Metabacillus sp. B2-18: one gene and its partners. The protein of the gene in region 1 interacts with the protein of each later gene in a pairwise test. Links are inferred from orthologs where the notes say so. Each region holds a gene or a part of one and is shown on either strand. Other genes may lie near its edges.

The links. The genes of interacting proteins can lie anywhere in the genome.
Region 2: the proteins of LPC09_RS01595 (region 1) and LPC09_RS21965 interact in binary tests that used the Bacillus subtilis proteins (3 or more experiments, as listed by UniProt). The link is inferred for Metabacillus sp. B2-18 from one-to-one orthologs.
Region 3: the proteins of LPC09_RS01595 (region 1) and LPC09_RS08640 interact in binary tests that used the Bacillus subtilis proteins (3 or more experiments, as listed by UniProt). The link is inferred for Metabacillus sp. B2-18 from one-to-one orthologs.

The regions. Positions count from the first base shown.
Region 1 is NZ_CP088245.1:289,402-297,652, forward strand. What follows is about bases 1-2,795. They hold LPC09_RS01595 (glycosyltransferase family 2 protein), read left to right. Parts: upstream 1-790; coding sequence 791-1,801; downstream 1,802-2,795. Other genes in these bases: LPC09_RS01590 (DUF6044 family protein), read left to right, coding at 1-769; LPC09_RS01600 (GtrA family protein), read left to right, coding at 1,773-2,192.
Region 2 is NZ_CP088245.1:4,339,438-4,345,926, reverse strand. What follows is about bases 1-3,761. They hold LPC09_RS21965 (efflux RND transporter permease subunit), read left to right. Parts: upstream 1-372; coding sequence 373-3,561; downstream 3,562-3,761. Other genes in these bases: LPC09_RS21970 (TetR/AcrR family transcriptional regulator), read right to left, coding at 1-188. In the rest of the region: LPC09_RS21960 (DUF47 domain-containing protein), read left to right, coding at 4,796-5,416; LPC09_RS21955 (inorganic phosphate transporter), read left to right, coding at 5,430-6,428. UniProt on the Bacillus subtilis protein: Required for self-resistance to surfactin, an antimicrobial lipopeptide surfactant produced by B.subtilis. Also required for swarming motility.
Region 3 is NZ_CP088245.1:1,716,955-1,722,603, reverse strand. The notes cover bases 2,729-5,649. They hold LPC09_RS08640 (PTS fructose transporter subunit IIABC), read right to left. Parts: upstream 5,162-5,649; coding sequence 3,296-5,161; downstream 2,729-3,295. Other genes in these bases: pfkB (1-phosphofructokinase), read right to left, coding at 5,175-5,649; LPC09_RS08645 (organic hydroperoxide resistance protein), read right to left, coding at 2,729-3,140. Also shown: LPC09_RS08665 (carbon starvation CstA family protein), read left to right, coding at 1-512; LPC09_RS08660 (hypothetical protein), read left to right, coding at 648-908; LPC09_RS08655 (DUF4349 domain-containing protein), read right to left, coding at 920-1,846; lepB (signal peptidase I), read right to left, coding at 1,976-2,536; more of LPC09_RS08645, read right to left, coding at 2,718-2,728. UniProt on the Bacillus subtilis protein: The phosphoenolpyruvate-dependent sugar phosphotransferase system (sugar PTS), a major carbohydrate active transport system, catalyzes the phosphorylation of incoming sugar substrates concomitantly with their translocation across the cell membrane.

The DNA of each region.
Region 1 (8,251 bases):
GGTGTTTCTCTTTCTCTTTATACTTAATTTTGCATTATCTGCATGGTATGCCTTTTGGTTTTATAAGGGCTGGCTTCCACTAACAGAGAAATTTCATGTTATGGATACTTTTAATTTTGCTAGATTTCACTTCTTGAGACCTCTAGTTATATATGTTGGCTTTGCGCTAGGTCTAAAAATTATTTGGAACCACAGAAAGAGCTGGAAGCCCTATGCTTTTTTCTTCATTATAGCACAGATTGTTTTACTTCTAGGATTTAATGATGAGGTTATTTATCATAAAAAGCCTTCTGTTAAAGAGTTTTATTCTGAGTCACTTTTTAATGAAATTAAATCTTATATAGGATTACCTCAAAAAGACTATAGAATTGCTAGTATTGGTATTCATCCGGCAATTCCGCAATATAACGGTTTTTATACATTAGATACATATAATAATTTTTATCCCTTGAGCTATAAGTATGAATTCAGAAAAATTATCGAAAAAGAACTCGAAAAAAACAAAACAATAAGAACTTATTTTGATGAGTGGGGTGGACGTTGCTATATCTTCACCGATGAACTTGGTAAGCATTATATGTTTAAGAAGAATTCTAAAAAAACGTTAAGAAATCTTGAATTAAATACAGAAGCATTTAAAAACCTAGGAGGTTCATTTATTTTTTCAACTGTTCCAATAGATAATGCAACTGAGAATAATCTAGTACTAGAGAAGACATTTCAAAGTGAATCTTCAGTTTGGAAAATCTATTTATATAAAGCAATGTAAAATCTGGGAGGTATTACATAGATGGAACCAATACTTACAATAGTCGTACCCTGCTATAACGAAGAAGAAGTCTTACCTGAAACTTTAACTGTATTAATTGATAAATTAGATCATCTTATAGAAGTTAGGTTAATATCAGATCAGAGTAATATATTACTTGTAGACGATGGGAGCAAAGATCAAACATGGTCTATTATCTATAAAGAAAGCTTAAAAAATAAAAAAGTACATGGTTTAAAACTAGCAAGAAATGTTGGACACCAAAGTGCGTTATTAGCAGGATTAATTGCAGCTAAAGATTCATCAGATTGTGTTATATCTATTGATGCAGACTTACAAGATGACGTAGATGTTATAAAAGATTTTATCTTAAAATATAATGAGGGCTTTGATATTGTATATGGTGTAAGAGATAAACGAGATACGGATCAACTATTTAAGAAAACAACTGCAGAAGCATTCTACAAAATAATGCAGAAACTAGGTGTCAATTTAATCTATAATCATGCTGATTATCGCTTAATGAGTAAAAGGGCTGTTGAGGAGTTAGAAAAATTTGAAGAAGTAAATTTATTTTTAAGAGGAATAGTTCCTTTGATTGGGTTTCCATCTACAGCTGTTTATTATGATCGAAAAGAAAGATTTGCTGGAGATACCAAATATCCTTTAAAGAAAATGATTTCCTTTGCTTTTGAAGGCATAACCTCTTTTTCAGTAACACCAATAAGGTTTGTTTTACTTCTAGGATTCCTCTCTTTTTTTACTAGTTTGTTGTTTGGATCATATTTTGTAACTTTAAAGTTTATTGGAGAAACAGAGACAGGGTGGACATCATTAATTACATCTATTTGGTTAATTGGCGGACTACAGTTAATAGCCATTGGATTAATTGGAGAGTACATTGGGAAGATTTATAAAGAGTCAAAACGACGACCAAGATATAGTATTGATATAAATACTTTAGGTTTAACAAAACAACTTATTAAAAGGAATATTGAAACTGATGCTTCAGACCATAAAGAATTATTATAATAAGTCAAACACAATTATACGATTTATTGGAGTCGGGCTAATAAATACTATCATTGGAATCTCTTCGATATTCTTGCTATTAAATGTATTTGGTTTTTCTTATTGGGTATCAACTTTTATAGGTAATGGTATAGGAGCTATTATTAGCTATTTTCTTAATCGAAATTTTACGTTTAACAGCAATGTTAATAATAAAAAAGGAATTGCTCTTTTCTTATTTGTCATTTTAGTAAGCTATTATGTTTCTTATAATATAGGGTACAGTTTGATAAATAAGAACGTTTTAAGTACCAATATATATGGAGAAGAGTTATCAATATTGTTGGCTGCACTTATCTATACAGTATTGAACTATTTAGGGCAGAGATATTTGACGTTTAAACAAGTATGAAATTATTACCAGTTGATAGTTATGAATATTATTGGTATGATGTAAATCCAGTCACGAATTATAAGTGATTGAGTAATTCTAACAATCATCTTCTAAAAAACATTTTAAAAATGTTTGACATAATTTTTATTACGTGTTAAGATGATAGTCCAGTCGTTGAGAGATACGAATTGGACAAGATATGATCTTTGAAAACTAAACAAAACCAAGCGTGCCAACGTTAATTTCGATTAACAAAAAAAACGTACTATATAGTACAAACTTTATGAGCTATATCAACTCTTTATTGGAGAGTTTGATCCTGGCTCAGGACGAACGCTGGCGGCGTGCCTAATACATGCAAGTCGAGCGAACCAATGGGAGCTTGCTCCCTGAGGTTAGCGGCGGACGGGTGAGTAACACGTGGGTAACCTGCCTGTAAGATTGGGATAACTCCGGGAAACCGGAGCTAATACCGGATAACATTTCGAACCGCATGGTTCGAAATTGAAAGATGGTTTCGGCTATCACTTACAGATGGACCCGCGGCGCATTAGCTAGTTGGTGAGGTAACGGCTCACCAAGGCGACGATGCGTAGCCGACCTGAGAGGGTGATCGGCCACACTGGGACTGAGACACGGCCCAGACTCCTACGGGAGGCAGCAGTAGGGAATCTTCCGCAATGGACGAAAGTCTGACGGAGCAACGCCGCGTGAACGATGAAGGCCTTCGGGTCGTAAAGTTCTGTTGTTAGGGAAGAACAAGTACCAGAGTAACTGCTGGTACCTTGACGGTACCTAACCAGAAAGCCACGGCTAACTACGTGCCAGCAGCCGCGGTAATACGTAGGTGGCAAGCGTTGTCCGGAATTATTGGGCGTAAAGCGCGCGCAGGCGGTTTCTTAAGTCTGATGTGAAAGCCCACGGCTCAACCGTGGAGGGTCATTGGAAACTGGGGAACTTGAGTGCAGAAGAGGAGAGTGGAATTCCACGTGTAGCGGTGAAATGCGTAGAGATGTGGAGGAACACCAGTGGCGAAGGCGACTCTCTGGTCTGTAACTGACGCTGAGGCGCGAAAGCGTGGGGAGCGAACAGGATTAGATACCCTGGTAGTCCACGCCGTAAACGATGAGTGCTAAGTGTTAGAGGGTTTCCGCCCTTTAGTGCTGCAGCAAACGCATTAAGCACTCCGCCTGGGGAGTACGGTCGCAAGACTGAAACTCAAAGGAATTGACGGGGGCCCGCACAAGCGGTGGAGCATGTGGTTTAATTCGAAGCAACGCGAAGAACCTTACCAGGTCTTGACATCCTTCGCTACTTCTAGAGATAGAAGGTTCCCCTTCGGGGGACGAAGTGACAGGTGGTGCATGGTTGTCGTCAGCTCGTGTCGTGAGATGTTGGGTTAAGTCCCGCAACGAGCGCAACCCTTGATCTTAGTTGCCAGCATTAAGTTGGGCACTCTAAGGTGACTGCCGGTGACAAACCGGAGGAAGGTGGGGATGACGTCAAATCATCATGCCCCTTATGACCTGGGCTACACACGTGCTACAATGGATGGTACAAAGGGCTGCAAGACCGCGAGGTCAAGCCAATCCCATAAAACCATTCTCAGTTCGGATTGCAGGCTGCAACTCGCCTGCATGAAGCCGGAATCGCTAGTAATCGCGGATCAGCATGCCGCGGTGAATACGTTCCCGGGCCTTGTACACACCGCCCGTCACACCACGAGAGTTTGTAACACCCGAAGTCGGTGGGGTAACCGTAAGGAGCCAGCCGCCTAAGGTGGGACAGATGATTGGGGTGAAGTCGTAACAAGGTAGCCGTATCGGAAGGTGCGGCTGGATCACCTCCTTTCTAAGGAAAATGGAGTACGCTTGGTATTTTGTTTAGTTTTGAGAGATCATTAGATCTTTCTATATAAGTAAGACTCAACACATAGGAGTCTAAATGCGTAGAGCATTTGAACATCCTGTGTTTTATGTTCCTTGAAAACTAGATAACGAAAACAATTCAAGTAATTCACTGAGTTTAAACGCTTAGTTTAGTGATTCTCTTAATAATTGATTTAAACGACATCTTCGATGTCAAAGGTTAAGTTGTTAAGGGCGCACGGTGGATGCCTTGGCACTAGGAGCCGATGAAGGACGGTACTAACACCGATATGCTTCGGGGAGCTGTAAGTAAGCTTTGATCCGGAGATTTCCGAATGGGGAAACCCACTGCTCGTAATGGAGTAGTATCTTCACCTGAATACATAGGGTGTTGATGGCAGACCCGGGGAACTGAAACATCTAAGTACCCGGAGGAAGAGAAAGCAAACGTGATTTCCTAAGTAGCGGCGAGCGAAACGGAAGAAGCCCAAACCAAGAGGCTTGCCTCTTGGGGTTGTAGGACACTCTATACGGAGTTACAAAGGAACGGAGTAAATGAAGAGGTCTGGAAAGGCCCGTCAAAGAAGGTAACAACCCTGTAGTTGAAACTTCGTTCCCTCCAGAGTGGATCCTGAGTACGGCGGGACACGTGAAATCCCGTCGGAAGCAGGGAGGACCATCTCCCAAGGCTAAATACTCCCTAGTGACCGATAGTGAACCAGTACCGTGAGGGAAAGGTGAAAAGCACCCCGGAAGGGGAGTGAAAGAGATCCTGAAACCGTGTGCCTACAAGTAGTCAAAGCCCGTTAATGGGTAATGGCGTGCCTTTTGTAGAATGAACCGGCGAGTTACGATCCCGTGCAAGGTTAAGTTGATAAGACGGAGCCGCAGCGAAAGCGAGTCTGAATAGGGCGAATAAGTACGTGGTCGTAGACCCGAAACCAGGTGATCTACCCATGTCCAGGGTGAAGTTCAGGTAACACTGAATGGAGGCCCGAACCCACGCACGTTGAAAAGTGCGGGGATGAGGTGTGGGTAGCGGAGAAATTCCAATCGAACTTGGAGATAGCTGGTTCTCTCCGAAATAGCTTTAGGGCTAGCCTTGAAATGAGAGTCTTGGAGGTAGAGCACTGATTGGACTAGGGGCCCCCATCGGGTTACCGAATTCAGTCAAACTCCGAATGCCAAAGACTTATGTTCAGGAGTCAGACTGCGAGTGATAAGATCCGTAGTCAAGAGGGAAACAGCCCAGACCACCAGCTAAGGTCCCAAAGTATACGTTAAGTGGAAAAGGATGTGGAGTTGCTTAGACAACCAGGATGTTGGCTTAGAAGCAGCCACCATTTAAAGAGTGCGTAATAGCTCACTGGTCGAGTGACTCTGCGCCGAAAATGTACCGGGGCTAAACGTATCACCGAAGCTGTGGACTGTTCTTTTAGAACAGTGGTAGGAGAGCGTTCTAAGGGCTGTGAAGCCAGACCGTAAGGACTGGTGGAGCGCTTAGAAGTGAGAATGCCGGTATGAGTAGCGAAAGAGGGGTGAGAATCCCCTCCACCGAATGCCTAAGGTTTCCTGAGGAAGGCTCGTCCGCTCAGGGTAAGTCGGGACCTAAGCCGAGGCCGAAAGGCGTAGGCGATGGCCAACAGGTTGAAATTCCTGTACCACCTCCTCACCATTTGAGCAATGGGGGGACGCAGAAGGATAGGGTAAGCGCGCTGTTGGATATGCGCGTCCAAGCAGTTAGGCTGACAACGAGGCAAATCCCGTTGTCGCGAAGGCTGAGCTGTGATGGCGAGGGAACTATAGTACCGAAGTTCCTGATTCCACACTGCCAAGAAAAGCCTCTAGCGAGGTGAGAGGTGCCCGTACCGCAAACCGACACAGGTAGGCGAGGAGAGAATCCTAAGGTGAGCGAGAGAACTCTCGTTAAGGAACTCGGCAAAATGACCCCGTAACTTCGGGAGAAGGGGTGCTTTTTAGGGTGAATAGCCCGGAAAAGCCGCAGTGAATAGGCCCAGGCGACTGTTTAGCAAAAACACAGGTCTCTGCGAAGCCGCAAGGCGAAGTATAGGGGCTGACGCCTGCCCGGTGCTGGAAGGTTAAGGGGAGAGGTTAGCGCAAGCGAAGCTTTGAACCGAAGCCCCAGTAAACGGCGGCCGTAACTATAACGGTCCTAAGGTAGCGAAATTCCTTGTCGGGTAAGTTCCGACCCGCACGAAAGGCGTAACGATCTGGGCACTGTCTCAACGAGAGACTCGGTGAAATTATAGTACCTGTGAAGATGCAGGTTACCCGCGACAGGACGGAAAGACCCCGTGGAGCTTTACTGTAGCCTGATATTGAATTTTGGTACAGCTTGTACAGGATAGGTAGGAGCCTGAGAAGCCGGAGCGCTAGCTTCGGTGGAGGCGTCGGTGGGATACTACCCTGGCTGTATTGAAATTCTAACCCACAGCCCTGATCGGGCTGGGAGACAGTGTCAGGTGGGCAGTTTGACTGGGGCGGTCGCCTCCTAAAATGTAACGGAGGCGCCCAAAGGTTCCCTCAGAATGGTTGGAAATCATTCGTAGAGTGTAAAGGCACAAGGGAGCTTGACTGCGAGACCTACAAGTCGAGCAGGGACGAAAGTCGGGCTTAGTGATCCGGTGGTTCCGCATGGAAGGGCCATCGCTCAACGGATAAAAGCTACCCCGGGGATAACAGGCTTATCTCCCCCAAGAGTCCACATCGACGGGGAGGTTTGGCACCTCGATGTCGGCTCATCGCATCCTGGGGCTGTAGTCGGTCCCAAGGGTTGGGCTGTTCGCCCATTAAAGCGGTACGCGAGCTGGGTTCAGAACGTCGTGAGACAGTTCGGTCCCTATCCGTCGTGGGCGTAGGAAATTTGAGAGGAGCTGTCCTTAGTACGAGAGGACCGGGATGGACGCACCGCTGGTGTACCAGTTGTCTTGCCAAAGGCATAGCTGGGTAGCTATGTGCGGAAGGGATAAGTGCTGAAAGCATCTAAGCATGAAGCCCCCCTCAAGATGAGATTTCCCATCACATTAGTGAGTAAGATCCCTGAAAGATGATCAGGTTGATAGGTCAGAGGTGGAAGCGCGGTGACGTGTGGAGCTGACTGATACTAATCGATCGAGGACTTAACCTAATAAAAGCGCGTTAGCTTAGTGAATTGAATTGTGATTCGTTATCTAGTTTTGAAGGAATATAATATTCTTGAAAACTTTATACAAAGTGAAAGGGTTTCGAGGAACGAACAGTTCAAGGAATCGATTGAGGAGACACCGGAGCGTACTTCAGTACGTGAGGATGTTGACGAATGAGATGACGCAGAAATGTGAAGTTCATCGGAAGCCGTAAACCACATTATTTGGTGATGATGGCGAAGAGGTCACACCCGTTCCCATGCCGAACACGGAAGTTAAGCTCTTCAGCGCCGATGGTAGTTGGGGGTTTCCCCCTGTGAGAGTAGGACGTCGCCAAGTAAGATGAAGGAAAGATCAGTAGAGATACTGATCTTTTTTTGTGTAGTTATAGGTTGTTAAACCGAAGGTTTGAAAATAAAAATTAGAGACAAAGTAAAACTACTAGCCTGAGGCTTGGGAGAAGCAAGAAGATCAAGGAAGCGCAGAGAATGAAGACCGGAGTGTGCTTCTTTGCACATGAGGATCTGAATGAACAAGCTGACGCGGAGATTCGCCGCTTATCGCAGGCCGATAGTCCGAACACGGAAGTTAAGCTCTTAGCGCCGATGGTAGTTGGGGGTTTCCCCCTGTGAGAGTAGGACGTCGCCAAGTAAGATGAAGGAAAGATCAGTAGAGATACTGATCTTTTTTTGTGTAGTTATAGGTTGTTAAACCGAAGGTTTGAAAATAAAAATTAGAGACAAAGTAAAACTACTAGCCTGAGGCTTGGGAGAAGCAAGAAGATCAAGGAAGCGCAGAGAATGAAGACCGGAGTGTGCGGTCTTGGCACATGAGGATCTGAATGAACAAGCTGACGCGGAGATTCGCCGCTTATCGCAGGCCGATAGTCCGAACACGGAAGTTAAGCTCTTAGCGCCGATGGTAGTTGGGGGTTTTTTCCCCCTGTGAGAGTAGGACGTCGCCAAGTAAGATGGAAAAGATCAGTAGAAATGCTGATCTTTTTTTGTATCACTCTAGGAACTGAATGCTGATGTTGTAGAATATCAGTTAATATGAATCTTAC
Region 2 (6,489 bases), 4.1 Mb from region 1 along the record:
TGAATTAATTGAAATTGATACTTAAATGCTGCCAGAAGTAGGGCATCCTTCGATTTAAAGTATAAGTAAAAAGCGCCTTTTGAAATTCCGCAAGCATCAACAATTTCTTGAATCGATGTAGCGGAATATCCTTTTGTGGCAAAAATACTAACGGCGGCCTCAATAATTTTCTTTTCCTTTTCCTTCATTTTGACCTCCTTACTACAAAAGACTTAGCCTCTATATTGAGTTTTTTATAGCTTGATATAAAAACATTTACAAAAAAATTAAAGTTTATTAACAAAATGTTCGTTGACTCTGACTGACTAGTCATTTATATTATTAATTATTGTGACCCGATAGTCAATTAGATTCTAAAAAATGGAGGATGTTATGAATAGCATAATTAATTTTGTATTGAAAAACAAATTTGCTGTATGGCTGCTTACAATAATTATAACAGTAGCTGGGCTATATTCCGGATTAAACATGAAGCTTGAAACAATCCCGAATATTAATACCCCGATTATTTCAGTTACAACCATTTATCCAGGGGCTACTCCTGAAGAAGTCGCTGATCATGTCACAGAACCAATTGAAAAGATTGTTCAAAATTTAAATGGAGTAAATGTTGTTAGCTCAAACTCTATGCAAAATGCATCATCGCTTCAAATCGAATACGGATTTGAAAAAAATATGGATGAAGCTGAAGATGAATTAAACGATGCATTAACGGATATTGAACTTCCTGATGGCGCTAATGAACCTGGCGTTTCAAGAATTAGTTTAAATGCATTTCCTATTTTAGCATTAAGTATTGCGAATGAAGATCAATCACTTGCAGAGCTTACCACTGTTGTTGAAGACGAAATCATCCCTGCTTTAGAAGGGGTTGAAGGTGTTTCTTCTGTTCAAGTATCTGGACAACAGTTAGAGGAAGTATTGTTTACTTTTAAAGAAGATAAAATAACAGAGCTAGGTTTAGATACAGAGACAGTAAAAGGTCTTATTCAAGGCTCTGATGTTAATTTTCCATTAGGAGTTTTAACATTAGATGAAACAGAAAAATCTGTGGTAGTTGATGGAAACATTACAACAATTGATGATTTGAAAAATATTGAAATTCCAGTTATGCCTTCGGCGCAAGGAAATCAACAGGCAGCAGCACAAGGTGGTCAATCGGCTGATATGACCGCTCAGTCACCACAAACTGGTGCGGGCCAAGCCCAAGCCCAAGCCCAAGCACAAATGTCTGCTAAGATCGAATTGCCTACTGTGAAACTTTCAGAAATTGCTGATATCGAATTAGTTGGAAAGGCAGAGTCGATTTCTCGTACTAATGGGAAAGAAGCAATCGGTATTCAAATTGTAAAAGCATCAGACGCTAATACAGTAGATGTTGCCAACGGTATTGAAGAAAAATTAGCTGATTTTGAAGATGAAATTGAAGGTCTTGATGTTGTTTATACACTTGACCAAGCAACACCAATTGAAGAGTCAGTTGGGACAATGCTAAGTAAAGCACTATTTGGAGCACTTTTCGCGGTTGTTATTATTCTCTTATTCTTAAGAGATATTAAATCAACATTAATCTCAATTATTTCAATTCCGTTGTCATTATTGATCGCAATTATCCTGTTAAATCAAATGGGTATTACGCTGAACATGATGACACTTGGTGCGATGACTGTTGCGATTGGTCGTGTTGTTGATGACTCGATCGTTGTTATTGAAAATATTTACCGAAGAATGTCACTTAAAGGTGAACAATTAAAAGGTAAGGCATTAGTTCGTGAAGCAACAAAAGAGATGTTCATACCAATTATGTCATCGACAATCGTTACGATCGCGGTATTCTTACCGTTAGCGCTTGTAAAAGGAATGATCGGGGAACTATTCTTACCATTCGCATTAACAATGGTATTTGCGCTTTTAGCATCATTATTAGTTGCAATCACAATTGTACCAATGATGGCGCACAGTTTATTTAAGAAAAATTTATATGGTGAAAGCAAAAAATTAAAGCAACATGACGAACACAAACCAGGCAAAATGACAGGTGCTTATCGTTCAATTCTAAATTGGACGTTGAACCACAAGATCATTACCTCCTTGATTGCGATTGCTATGTTAGTAGGAAGTTTATTCTTAGTTCCGGTTATCGGGGTTAGTTTCTTATCATCTGAAGAAGAAAAAATGATGATCGTTACGTACAAACCAGAGCCAGGTGAAACAAGAGAGCAAGCAGAAGAAGCAGCTTTAAGTGCTGAAGAATTCTTCTTGGATAGAGAACATGTGAAAACAGTACAATATTCACTTGGTAGTGAAAACCCAATGAATCCTGGTGATACAAACAGTGCGATGTTCTTCATTCTTTATGAAGATGACACACCTGAATTTGCAGAAGAAAAAGAACAAGTTGTTGAAGATTTAATTGAAGTAGCAGCTGGTGGGGGAGAATGGGCTTCACAAGACTTTGCTTCAATGGGATCTAGCAATGCAATTACAATGTATGTTTATGGCAACAGCATGGAAGACATTGAGCCTGTTGTAGCAGATATCCAAGAGATTATGGAAAACAATGATTCTCTTAAAAATGTAGAATCAAGTATGTCAGAAACATATGAAGAGTACACATTTGTAGCTAATCAAGAAGAGTTAAGTAAGTACGGATTAACAGCAGCTCAAATCGGTATGGCGCTTAACCCAACAAGAGAACGTCCAGTATTAACAACAGTTGAAAAAGACGGTGAAGACCTAAATGTGTATCTTCAAGTTGATGAAGAAACGTATGAAAATGTTGATGATTTAACAGAAAAAACCATTCAATCTCCACTTGGAACAGGAGTGAAAATTGGTGATGTAGTTGACGTACAAGAAGGTGAAACATCAAATACTGTCACAAGACGTGATGGAAAAATCTATGTTTCAGTTTCAGGTGAAATCACAACAGATGATGTTGCAAAAGTTTCAACAGATGTTCAAACAAAGGTAGACGATTTAGAACTTCCGTCAACAATTGAAGTAAATATGGGTGGGGTATCAGCGGACATCCAAGAATCATTTACTCAATTAGGTTTAGCCATGTTAGCAGCGATTGCGATCGTTTATCTGATCTTAGTTATCACTTTCGGTGGAGCACTAGCACCATTCGCGATTCTGTTCTCCTTACCGTTTACAGTAATCGGTGCTCTTGTCGGCTTATTAATTGCTGGTGAAACATTAAGTGTTAACTCAATGATTGGTGCTCTAATGCTGATCGGTATCGTTGTAACAAACGCGATTGTATTAATTGACCGCGTAATCCACAAGGAGAAAGAAGGCTTAAGCACACGTGAGGCCATTTTAGAAGCGGGTACAACTCGTCTTCGTCCAATCCTCATGACAGCAATCGCTACAATCGGTGCCCTCATCCCACTAGCACTAGGACTAGAAGGCGGCGGGATGATCTCAAAAGACCTTGGTGTAACGGTAATTGGTGGTTTAACAAGTTCCACGTTATTAACGCTTGTTATAGTGCCAATCGTATATGAAGCATTAAGCAAGGTGCGTCGTAAAAAAACGTTAGTTGAAGAAGAATAAAAATAATAGGGAACCTAGCACATTTGTGTTGGGTTCTTTTTTAGTTTGTGCTCTATTAACAGGAACTGAGTGTAAATTGCCCAAATCGCAGGAATAATTGCTATTCACCCGGGAATCGAGACAGGAATAAGCGCCAGCCCCCGATAGGAGTCCCGATTGTCCTTGAATCGAGACAGGAATAAGCGCCAGCCCCCGATAGGAGTCCCGATTGTCCTTGAATCGAGACAGGAATAAGCGCCAGCCCCCGATAGGAGTCCCGATTCTCCTTGAATCGAGACAGGAATAAGCGCCAGCCCCGATAGGAGTCCCGATTGTCCTTGAATCGAGACAGGTATAAGCGTCAGCCCCCGATAGGAGTCCCGATTGTCCTTGAATCGAGACAGGAATAAGCACCAGCCCCCGATTGTAGTCCCGATTGTCCTTGAATCGAGACAGGAATAAGCGCCAGCCCCCGATAGGAGTCCCGATTGTCCTTGAATCGAGACAGGAATAAGCGCCAGCCCCCGATTGTAGTCCCGATTCTCCTTGAATCGAGACAGGTATAAAAGCCAGCCCCCGATAGGAGTCCCGATTCTCCTTGAATCGAGACAGGAATAAGCGCCAGCCCCCGATAGGAGTCCCGATTCTCCTTGAAACGAGACAGGTATAAAAGCCAGCCCCCGGTTCGAGTCCCGATTCCCCCTGACTCGAGACAGGTATAAGCGCCAGCCCCCGATTGTAGTCCCGATTGTCCTTGAATCGAGACAGGAATCAGCGCCAGCCCCCGATTGTAGTCCCGATTCTCCTTGAAACGAGACAGGTATAAAAGCCAGCCCCCTATTCGAGTCCCGATTCCCCCTGACTCGAGACAGGAATAAGCGCCAGCCCCCGATTGTAGTCCCGATTGTCCTTGAAACGAGACAGGAATAAGCGCCAGCCCCCGATTGTAGTCCCGATTGTCCTTGAAACGAGACAGGTATAAAAGCCAGCCCCCGGTTCGAGTCCCGATTCTCCCTGACTCGAGACAGGTATAAGCGCCAGCCCTCGATTCTAGTCCCAAATATACCAAGAGAAGAAAATCTATTCCTCATACAATCGACTAATTTAGACAAATGTCGACGAAAATATTTTCCAACTATCTAGCATAATAACCATTGAATAAGCTACAATACGAGTAAACTTGATAAATTTGTCATGTTTTTATATTTACATACGTATCAATAAATAAGGACAAGGTTTCTTGGGGGAATAAACGGTGTTTTCAAAGGGTAAAAAAGATAAATTTTCAGAGCTTTTATTAAAAATGACAGACAATCTTAAATCAACAACACAGTATTGCATTGAGCAAAACATTTCAAATCATCATGAGTTACAGATTTTCTTAGAAGCAATAAAAGAGTATGAATCAACAGGTGATGAGCTCATTCAAACGATTACGAGAGAGCTTAACCAAACGTTTATCACGCCAATCGACAGAGAGGACATCCTTCAACTTGCGATCGATATCGATGACGTACTAGACGGTATTGAACATACTGCTGCACTTTTTGAAATGTATTCCGTCACAAATGTAACCGAGCACATGAGAAAATTCGTGAACATTAACCATCAATGTGCCGTAGAAATTTCATTAGCGGTTACATGCTTATCACAGAAAAAATTACAAGCCATCTCACCGTATTCAATAAAGCTTAAAGAACATGAAACAAATAGTGATAATTTACTTCGTACGGCTGTGAAAAATCTGTTTGCTACCGTAAAAGATCCGATTAAAATCATTCAGTATAAAGACATCTATGAATCTCTCGAGGGCATCGTTGACAGCTGTCGTAAAGTGGCAAATACACTTGATAGCATTGTGATGAAAAATGCGTAAGGAGCCGAGCTAGATGGAGATGACCTTACTAATTACATGCTTCATTGTCGTAGGCGCTTTAGCTTTTGATTTTATCAATGGATTTCATGACACGGCAAATGCGATTGCAACGAGTGTTTCAACAAAAGCGCTTAAACCAAGACATGCGGTCATTCTTGCAGCTGTTATGAATTTTATTGGGGCACTTACGTTTACGGGTGTGGCAAAGACGATTACAAGTGGGATTGTGGATCCATTCACATTAGAAAATGGATCTGTTGTGATCTTATCAGCCCTTGTCTCTGCAATCGCATGGAATTTGATTACATGGTATTACGGAATACCGAGCAGCTCTTCACACGCAATTATTGGATCAATTGTTGGGGCAGCAATTGCCGCGTCTGGCTTTGGAAGTATTAACTACTCAGGATTTACAAAAATTGTTCAATCACTGCTAATTTCACCAATTCTAGCATTTATCGTTGGATATGTTGTGTTTAGTCTCTTTAAAGTGCTGTTCAAAAATCACTCGCTAACAAAATCGAATAATCGATTTAGGAGAATTCAAATTTTAACCGCTGCTTTTCAAGCTTATACACATGGGACAAATGATGCCCAAAAAGCAATGGGGATTATCACATTAGCTCTTATTGCCAATAACTATCATCAAACAATGGATATTCCGTTTTGGGTACAATTTTCCTGTGCTTTAGCAATGGGATTGGGTACATCTATTGGTGGATGGAGAATTATTCAAACGGTTGGAAACAAAATTATGAAAATCCGACCAGTTAACGGGGTTGCTGCAGATCTGTCGTCTGCTTCAATTATTTTTGCAGCAACTTATTTTCACCTACCTGTTAGTACAACTCATGTGATTTCTTCTTCTATACTAGGTGTAGGTGCTTCAAATCGGGTAAAAGGAGTTAATTGGGGTACAGCCCAAACAATGATTTTTACTTGGGTGGTAACACTGCCCGCAGCTGCTATTTTGGCAGGAATTGTCTATTACTTTCTTCAGTTCTTCTTGTAATTATTGAGAATGTTTCCCCTCGTCTCACATATAAATGTGTACAAGGAAGATTGGGGGAGAT
Region 3 (5,649 bases), 1.4 Mb from region 1 along the record:
CTGCCATGTTAGGAGCAATTGGCGGAACGTTAGCTGTTCTAGGTGTCATTGTACTACCGATTACTTCTGGTGATACAGCATTTAGAAGTGCACGTATGATCATTGCAGACTATTTAAACATTTCTCAATCTAAAATTATGAGTCGCCTTTGGATTGCGATTCCATTGTTTGTTATCTCTTTTGCTCTAACTAAAATAGACTTTACACTATTATGGCGTTATTTTTCTTGGGCAAACCAATCAACAGCAGTAATTGCATTATGGGTAGCTTCAATGTATTTGTTCATCGCTAAGAAAAACTATTGGATTGCTATGATTCCAGGAATTTTCATGACAATGGCCACCTCCACGTATATTTTGAATGCAGCAATTGGCTTCGGATTATCATTAACAACATCATATATCGGCGCAAGCATCATCACTGTTTTAATAACTGGTCTCTTCTATAAGGCTGCTATTAAGGCAAGAGAAAATAAATTACAACTTGATGATGACATAAACATTGCAGCATAGCATTTTCCAAAAAAGAAGCAGCTTTCCCAGCTGCTTCTTTTCTATTTATAATTTCAATTATTAGTCCTTGTCTTTCTTAAACTCATATTTAATTTATGTTAAAATAAGCTATCTAAAAGTTTAAGGGAGACTAACATGAAATTACACACTCTAATTGAATACTGCTTGCTAATCTTTTTTTCTGGAATTTACTTTGCCTTTCTAGGTTTTGAGTCTAGTGGGGTTACGTTTATTATCGGGGTTATATTCATTTACATAATTATTTCGCTCTCACTAAAGCGAATTCTTCCCCATTATCACCTTGCGGATAAAAAAATGCCTATTTTAGTTAGTGTACTACTAGTAATTGGTTCTGTCTTTATAACGATGCTTATTTTAACGATCTTGGCTACATAAAAGCATTTCATTTATTCACCTAAATTAGTTGGTGGTTTTCCTTGATTATGCCTTCTTTTTCTTTTAAAAATGAAAAGCGCAATAAAAAGAATTCCACCAATAATAATTAAAATCGGTAAACTTCCAACTAAGAAAATAAAAATACTAGACATTGATTTTAAAACAACATTAACACTTTCCATGAACTGCTTCTTTGTCCGTTCCCAAGTATTCAAACCCTCATTATCAAGTTCTGGAACATTTACTTTATCTTCTCTAACTTGAAGCGTTACAGTAGCTAAACTAACTTGATTATCTAAGTAATTCATTCTTCCCTTTATTGTCTCAATTTCTTCTTGGATAGCAGCTAAGTCGCTTGAAATTTTCAATAAATCCTCTGTTTTTTCAGCCTTCTCCATAAATTCAAGTAATCTTTTTTCAACAACTTGTTTAGATTTCAAACGTGATTCAAGATCAACATATTCTTCTGTTACATCTTGGCCTGAAATTGAACGATCTAAAACCTTTGTACTTCCCTTTTCAACACTCTCCAAAAATAAGTGAAAAGATTCCTGTGGTATTCTCACTGTTATTGTACCTTCAACCGTTTCTCCATCATCCACAGAGTAGGAATGAGATTGTACAACATATCCATGTAAAGTTTCTGTTTTCTCTTGAACAAATTTCACTGTTTCATCAAAGTTCGATACTTTTATAGACAGGTCAGCTGTATAAATAACCATCCTGCCACTATCAAAGTTATCTTCCTTTTTTTCCTTTTCAACCGTATTTTCTACTGAATCTGCTTCTGAATGCTCTTTCTTTTCCAGTTCCGGAACAGCTTGATCAGAAGATTGACCCGTCGTATTCTCAGTTGCACTCTCACTTGAATTATTACTACAACCAGTAAAAAGGATAACAAGAAAGAATGAACATAAAAGAAACCTCCACTTTTTCATCTTTTTAACACTTCCTTTGTTGTGTTTGACTTATATATGTAGTCGCTTAAAAGGATGAAATGTTACAAAAATATGGAAGATAAATTTAAAAAGACGACAAATAAAACTTTGTCGTCATCGTTGTATCAACTATTCTGTTTTACTTAAATGATCAAATGGGAAAAAGATAAATTCAGATTTACCCAAAATACGATCTTTTTCAATTAAACCTAGACCGTTTCGACTATCCATGCTATTTAGTCGATTATCTCCCATAACAAAATAGTTACCGTTCGGTACCTCTATCTCTTCAAAATCATCAGTTAAGTCAATTCCTATACTCTCTGCTTCCTTTTCATTACTATCAAGATATGGTTCCTCTATAACCGTTCCGTTGACATACACTTTTCCATCTTGCGCACTGACCTTATCTCCTGGGACACCTATTACACGTTTTACATAGCGAATGTTTTCTTCTTTGCCATCAATAATAACAATATCACCTTTATCAATCTCACCAATAAACTTTAACGTTTTATTAACAAAAAGACGATCCCCATCATGTAGTGTTGGATCCATCGAAGACCCTTCTACAAGATATGGTTCAAATAAAAAAATACGAATAATCATAGCTAGTCCAACCGCTAGCACAATAGCCTTTGTCCATTCCCACATCTTTGACTTCGTTGTTTCTGTTTCAGTTTGCGACATGAAGATCCTCCTATATTACATTGCTCTTTTATCATTATACCTTTTTATATGGATATTTTGCCAATAAATATCCTATTTCTATAAAAACAATTAAACCCCAAATGAAGATATATCATTTGGGGCTTAGAAATAATTTTACGTTTATTTACTTGAAGAAATTCTTCAAATTAAAGGTAAATTCTTATACGACCTCTAGTTCAACTTCAATATTTCCTCTTGTTGCTTTTGAATATGGACAAAATCCATGTGCCTTTTCAACCAATTCTTCAAGCTTGTCCTTTTCAATTCCCGTTCCTTTTACTTGTAACGTAACACCTAGTTTAAAACCATCATCAGACTCGTCCTTTAAAAGACTAACATTTGCTGTTACTTCAGATTCAAAGTTCACATTTTCTCTTTTTGCAATTAATTGTAATGCACCATCAAAGCATGCAGAATAACCAGCCGCAAATAATTGTTCAGGATTTGTTGCTTCAGGCATTTCCTTGGCTCTAGGTGAACCTGGCATTGCTAATTGTAAATTGATATTGCCGTCAGATGACTCAACTCTGCCATCTCTTCCACCGACTGCTGTTACTGTTGACGTAAATATTGGTTTTGACAAGTTAATTCCACCTTTCAATCCTATCTTTTTGTCTACTACTTTTATTTACCCAACTTTTTTTACTTTTAATCACTACAGTTGTAAAAGAATTCTCAAAAAAGAAAAACAGACTGATTTCTAGTAAACTAAAAACCAGTCTGCTTTTTTACAATTTTTTATTCATTAACAGGCTTTTTTAAAATTCCTAACATTAAAGCAGTAACTACTGCACCTATAACAATAGCTAATAGATATAAAACTGGGTTACCTTCAACTAAAGGAATAACAAATGCACCGCCGTGTGGTGCGCGTAATCCATTTCCGAAGAACATTGCTAAAGCTCCAGCTACTGCAGAACCAGTGATAATGGAAGGAATAACACGAGCTGGATCGGCCGCTGCAAAAGGAATAGCACCTTCTGTAATAAATGAAGCACCCATAATATAACAAGTAATACCTGCTTCACGTTCACGTTTCGTAAATTTATTTTTGAATAACGTAGTTGCTAATGCAATTCCTAGTGGAGGAACCATACCGCCAGCCATAACTGCAGCATGCGGAGCAAAGTTTCCTGCATCAATCATTGCTATACCAAATGTGAAAGCAGCTTTATTGATTGGACCACCCATATCTACTGCCATCATACCGCCTAATAGTAAGCCTAGAAGTATTAAGTTTCCTGTACCTAAGTTACTTAAGAAGTCACTAATCACACCATTTAATGCACTTACAGGTTGATTTACTACAAAGAACATGATCATTCCAACAGTGAATATACTTAAAACCGGATATAACAGAACGGGTTTAATTCCTTCTAAAGAAGCTGGCATGCCAGATAAAAGTTTCTTTAAAAGTACAACAATATAACCTGCTAAGAAACCAGCAATTAATCCACCCAAGAAGCCTGCGCCACCTTGAGCTGCCATAAATCCACCAACCATACCTGGCGCTAATCCTGGACGGTCAGCAATACTTAATGCAATGAATCCAGCTAATACAGGAATCATTAATCCAAATGCATTTCCGCCACCAATTGTGCTCAATGCTTCAGCAAAGGCGTTATGTGAAGGGTCGTTAGGATCTGATGCATGAATTCCAAACATGAATGATAAGGCAATTAAGATACCGCCACCTACAACAAACGGTAACATATTAGATACACCGTTCATTAAGTGCTTATAAAATCCAGTTCTTTCACCACTGCGATCTTCTTTTTTCGATTCTCCACTTCCTTGATAAATTGGAGCATCTTGATTTACAGCACGATCTAATAATTCTTTTGTTTTACGAATACCATCAGCAACTGGAACAATGATCACATGCTTACCTTTAAAACGTTCCATTTCTACTTGTTTATCTGCAGCTACGATAATCGCTGTGGCTTCTTCTATTTCTGCAGGAGTTAAAACATTTTTAGCTCCACCGGAACCATTCGTTTCTACTTTTAACGATAAGTTCAGCTCTTTTGCTTTTTCTTTTAATGCATCTGCTGCCATATACGTATGAGCAATACCCGTTGGACATGCAGTAACAGCTAATATTTTACCTGTTTTCCCCTCAGTTGGCACAGCTTCATTCTCATCTTCTTGAACATCATATTGGTCGATAATCGCCAACACTTCATCCTCTGTTTTTGCTTGAAGTAACTGATCTCTTACTTCTTGCTTCATTAATATACTTGAGAGTTTTGACAATGCTTCTAAGTGGGTATTGTTTGCGCCCTCTGGAGCAGCAATCATAAAAAACAAATAACTTGGCTGACCATCTAATGATTCATAATCCACACCAGTTGTTGAGCGTCCAAACACAATAGCGGGTTCTTTCACTGCATTTGTTTTAGCATGAGGAATGGCAATACCATCACCAATTCCTGTTGTACTTTGTTTTTCACGATTTAATACGGCTTGCTCGTAAGCCGCTTTGTTTGAAAGCTTACCAGCACGATCTAATACATCAACTAATTCTTTTACAACATCGCCCTTTGATGTTGATTGGATTTCTAATTTTATTGTCCTTTTTGTTAATACTTCTGTTATCCTCATCATTTTTCCCCCTCTATATTTTGACTACTTCTATTTGAGGTAATAACTCTTCTACTTCTTTTTTTGTACAAAGCTCAAGTGAAAATGCTGTTGCACTGCCTGAAGCAACACCAATCTTAAACGCTTCTTCCAGCGATTTATTTTCGGAGAAAGCACTTAAAAATCCACCAACAACTGAATCACCGGCACCAACAGAATTTAATACCTTTCCTTTTGGTACATTTGCTACATAACTGAATTCATCTGTAACTAGAAGTGCCCCTTCACCAGCCATTGAGACAATCACATGCTTTACACCTTGTTGGACAAGTTGCTTCGCATATTTATGTGCATCTTCTACAGATTGAATGTTTGTTTCAAACAATTCCCCTAATTCATGATGGTTCGGTTTAATTAAGAATGGTTTTTCAGATACAACTTCTTTTAGTGCATCACCAGAAACATCTGCCACTACTTTTATCTCTTTCTCTTTACAAATAGTCATGATT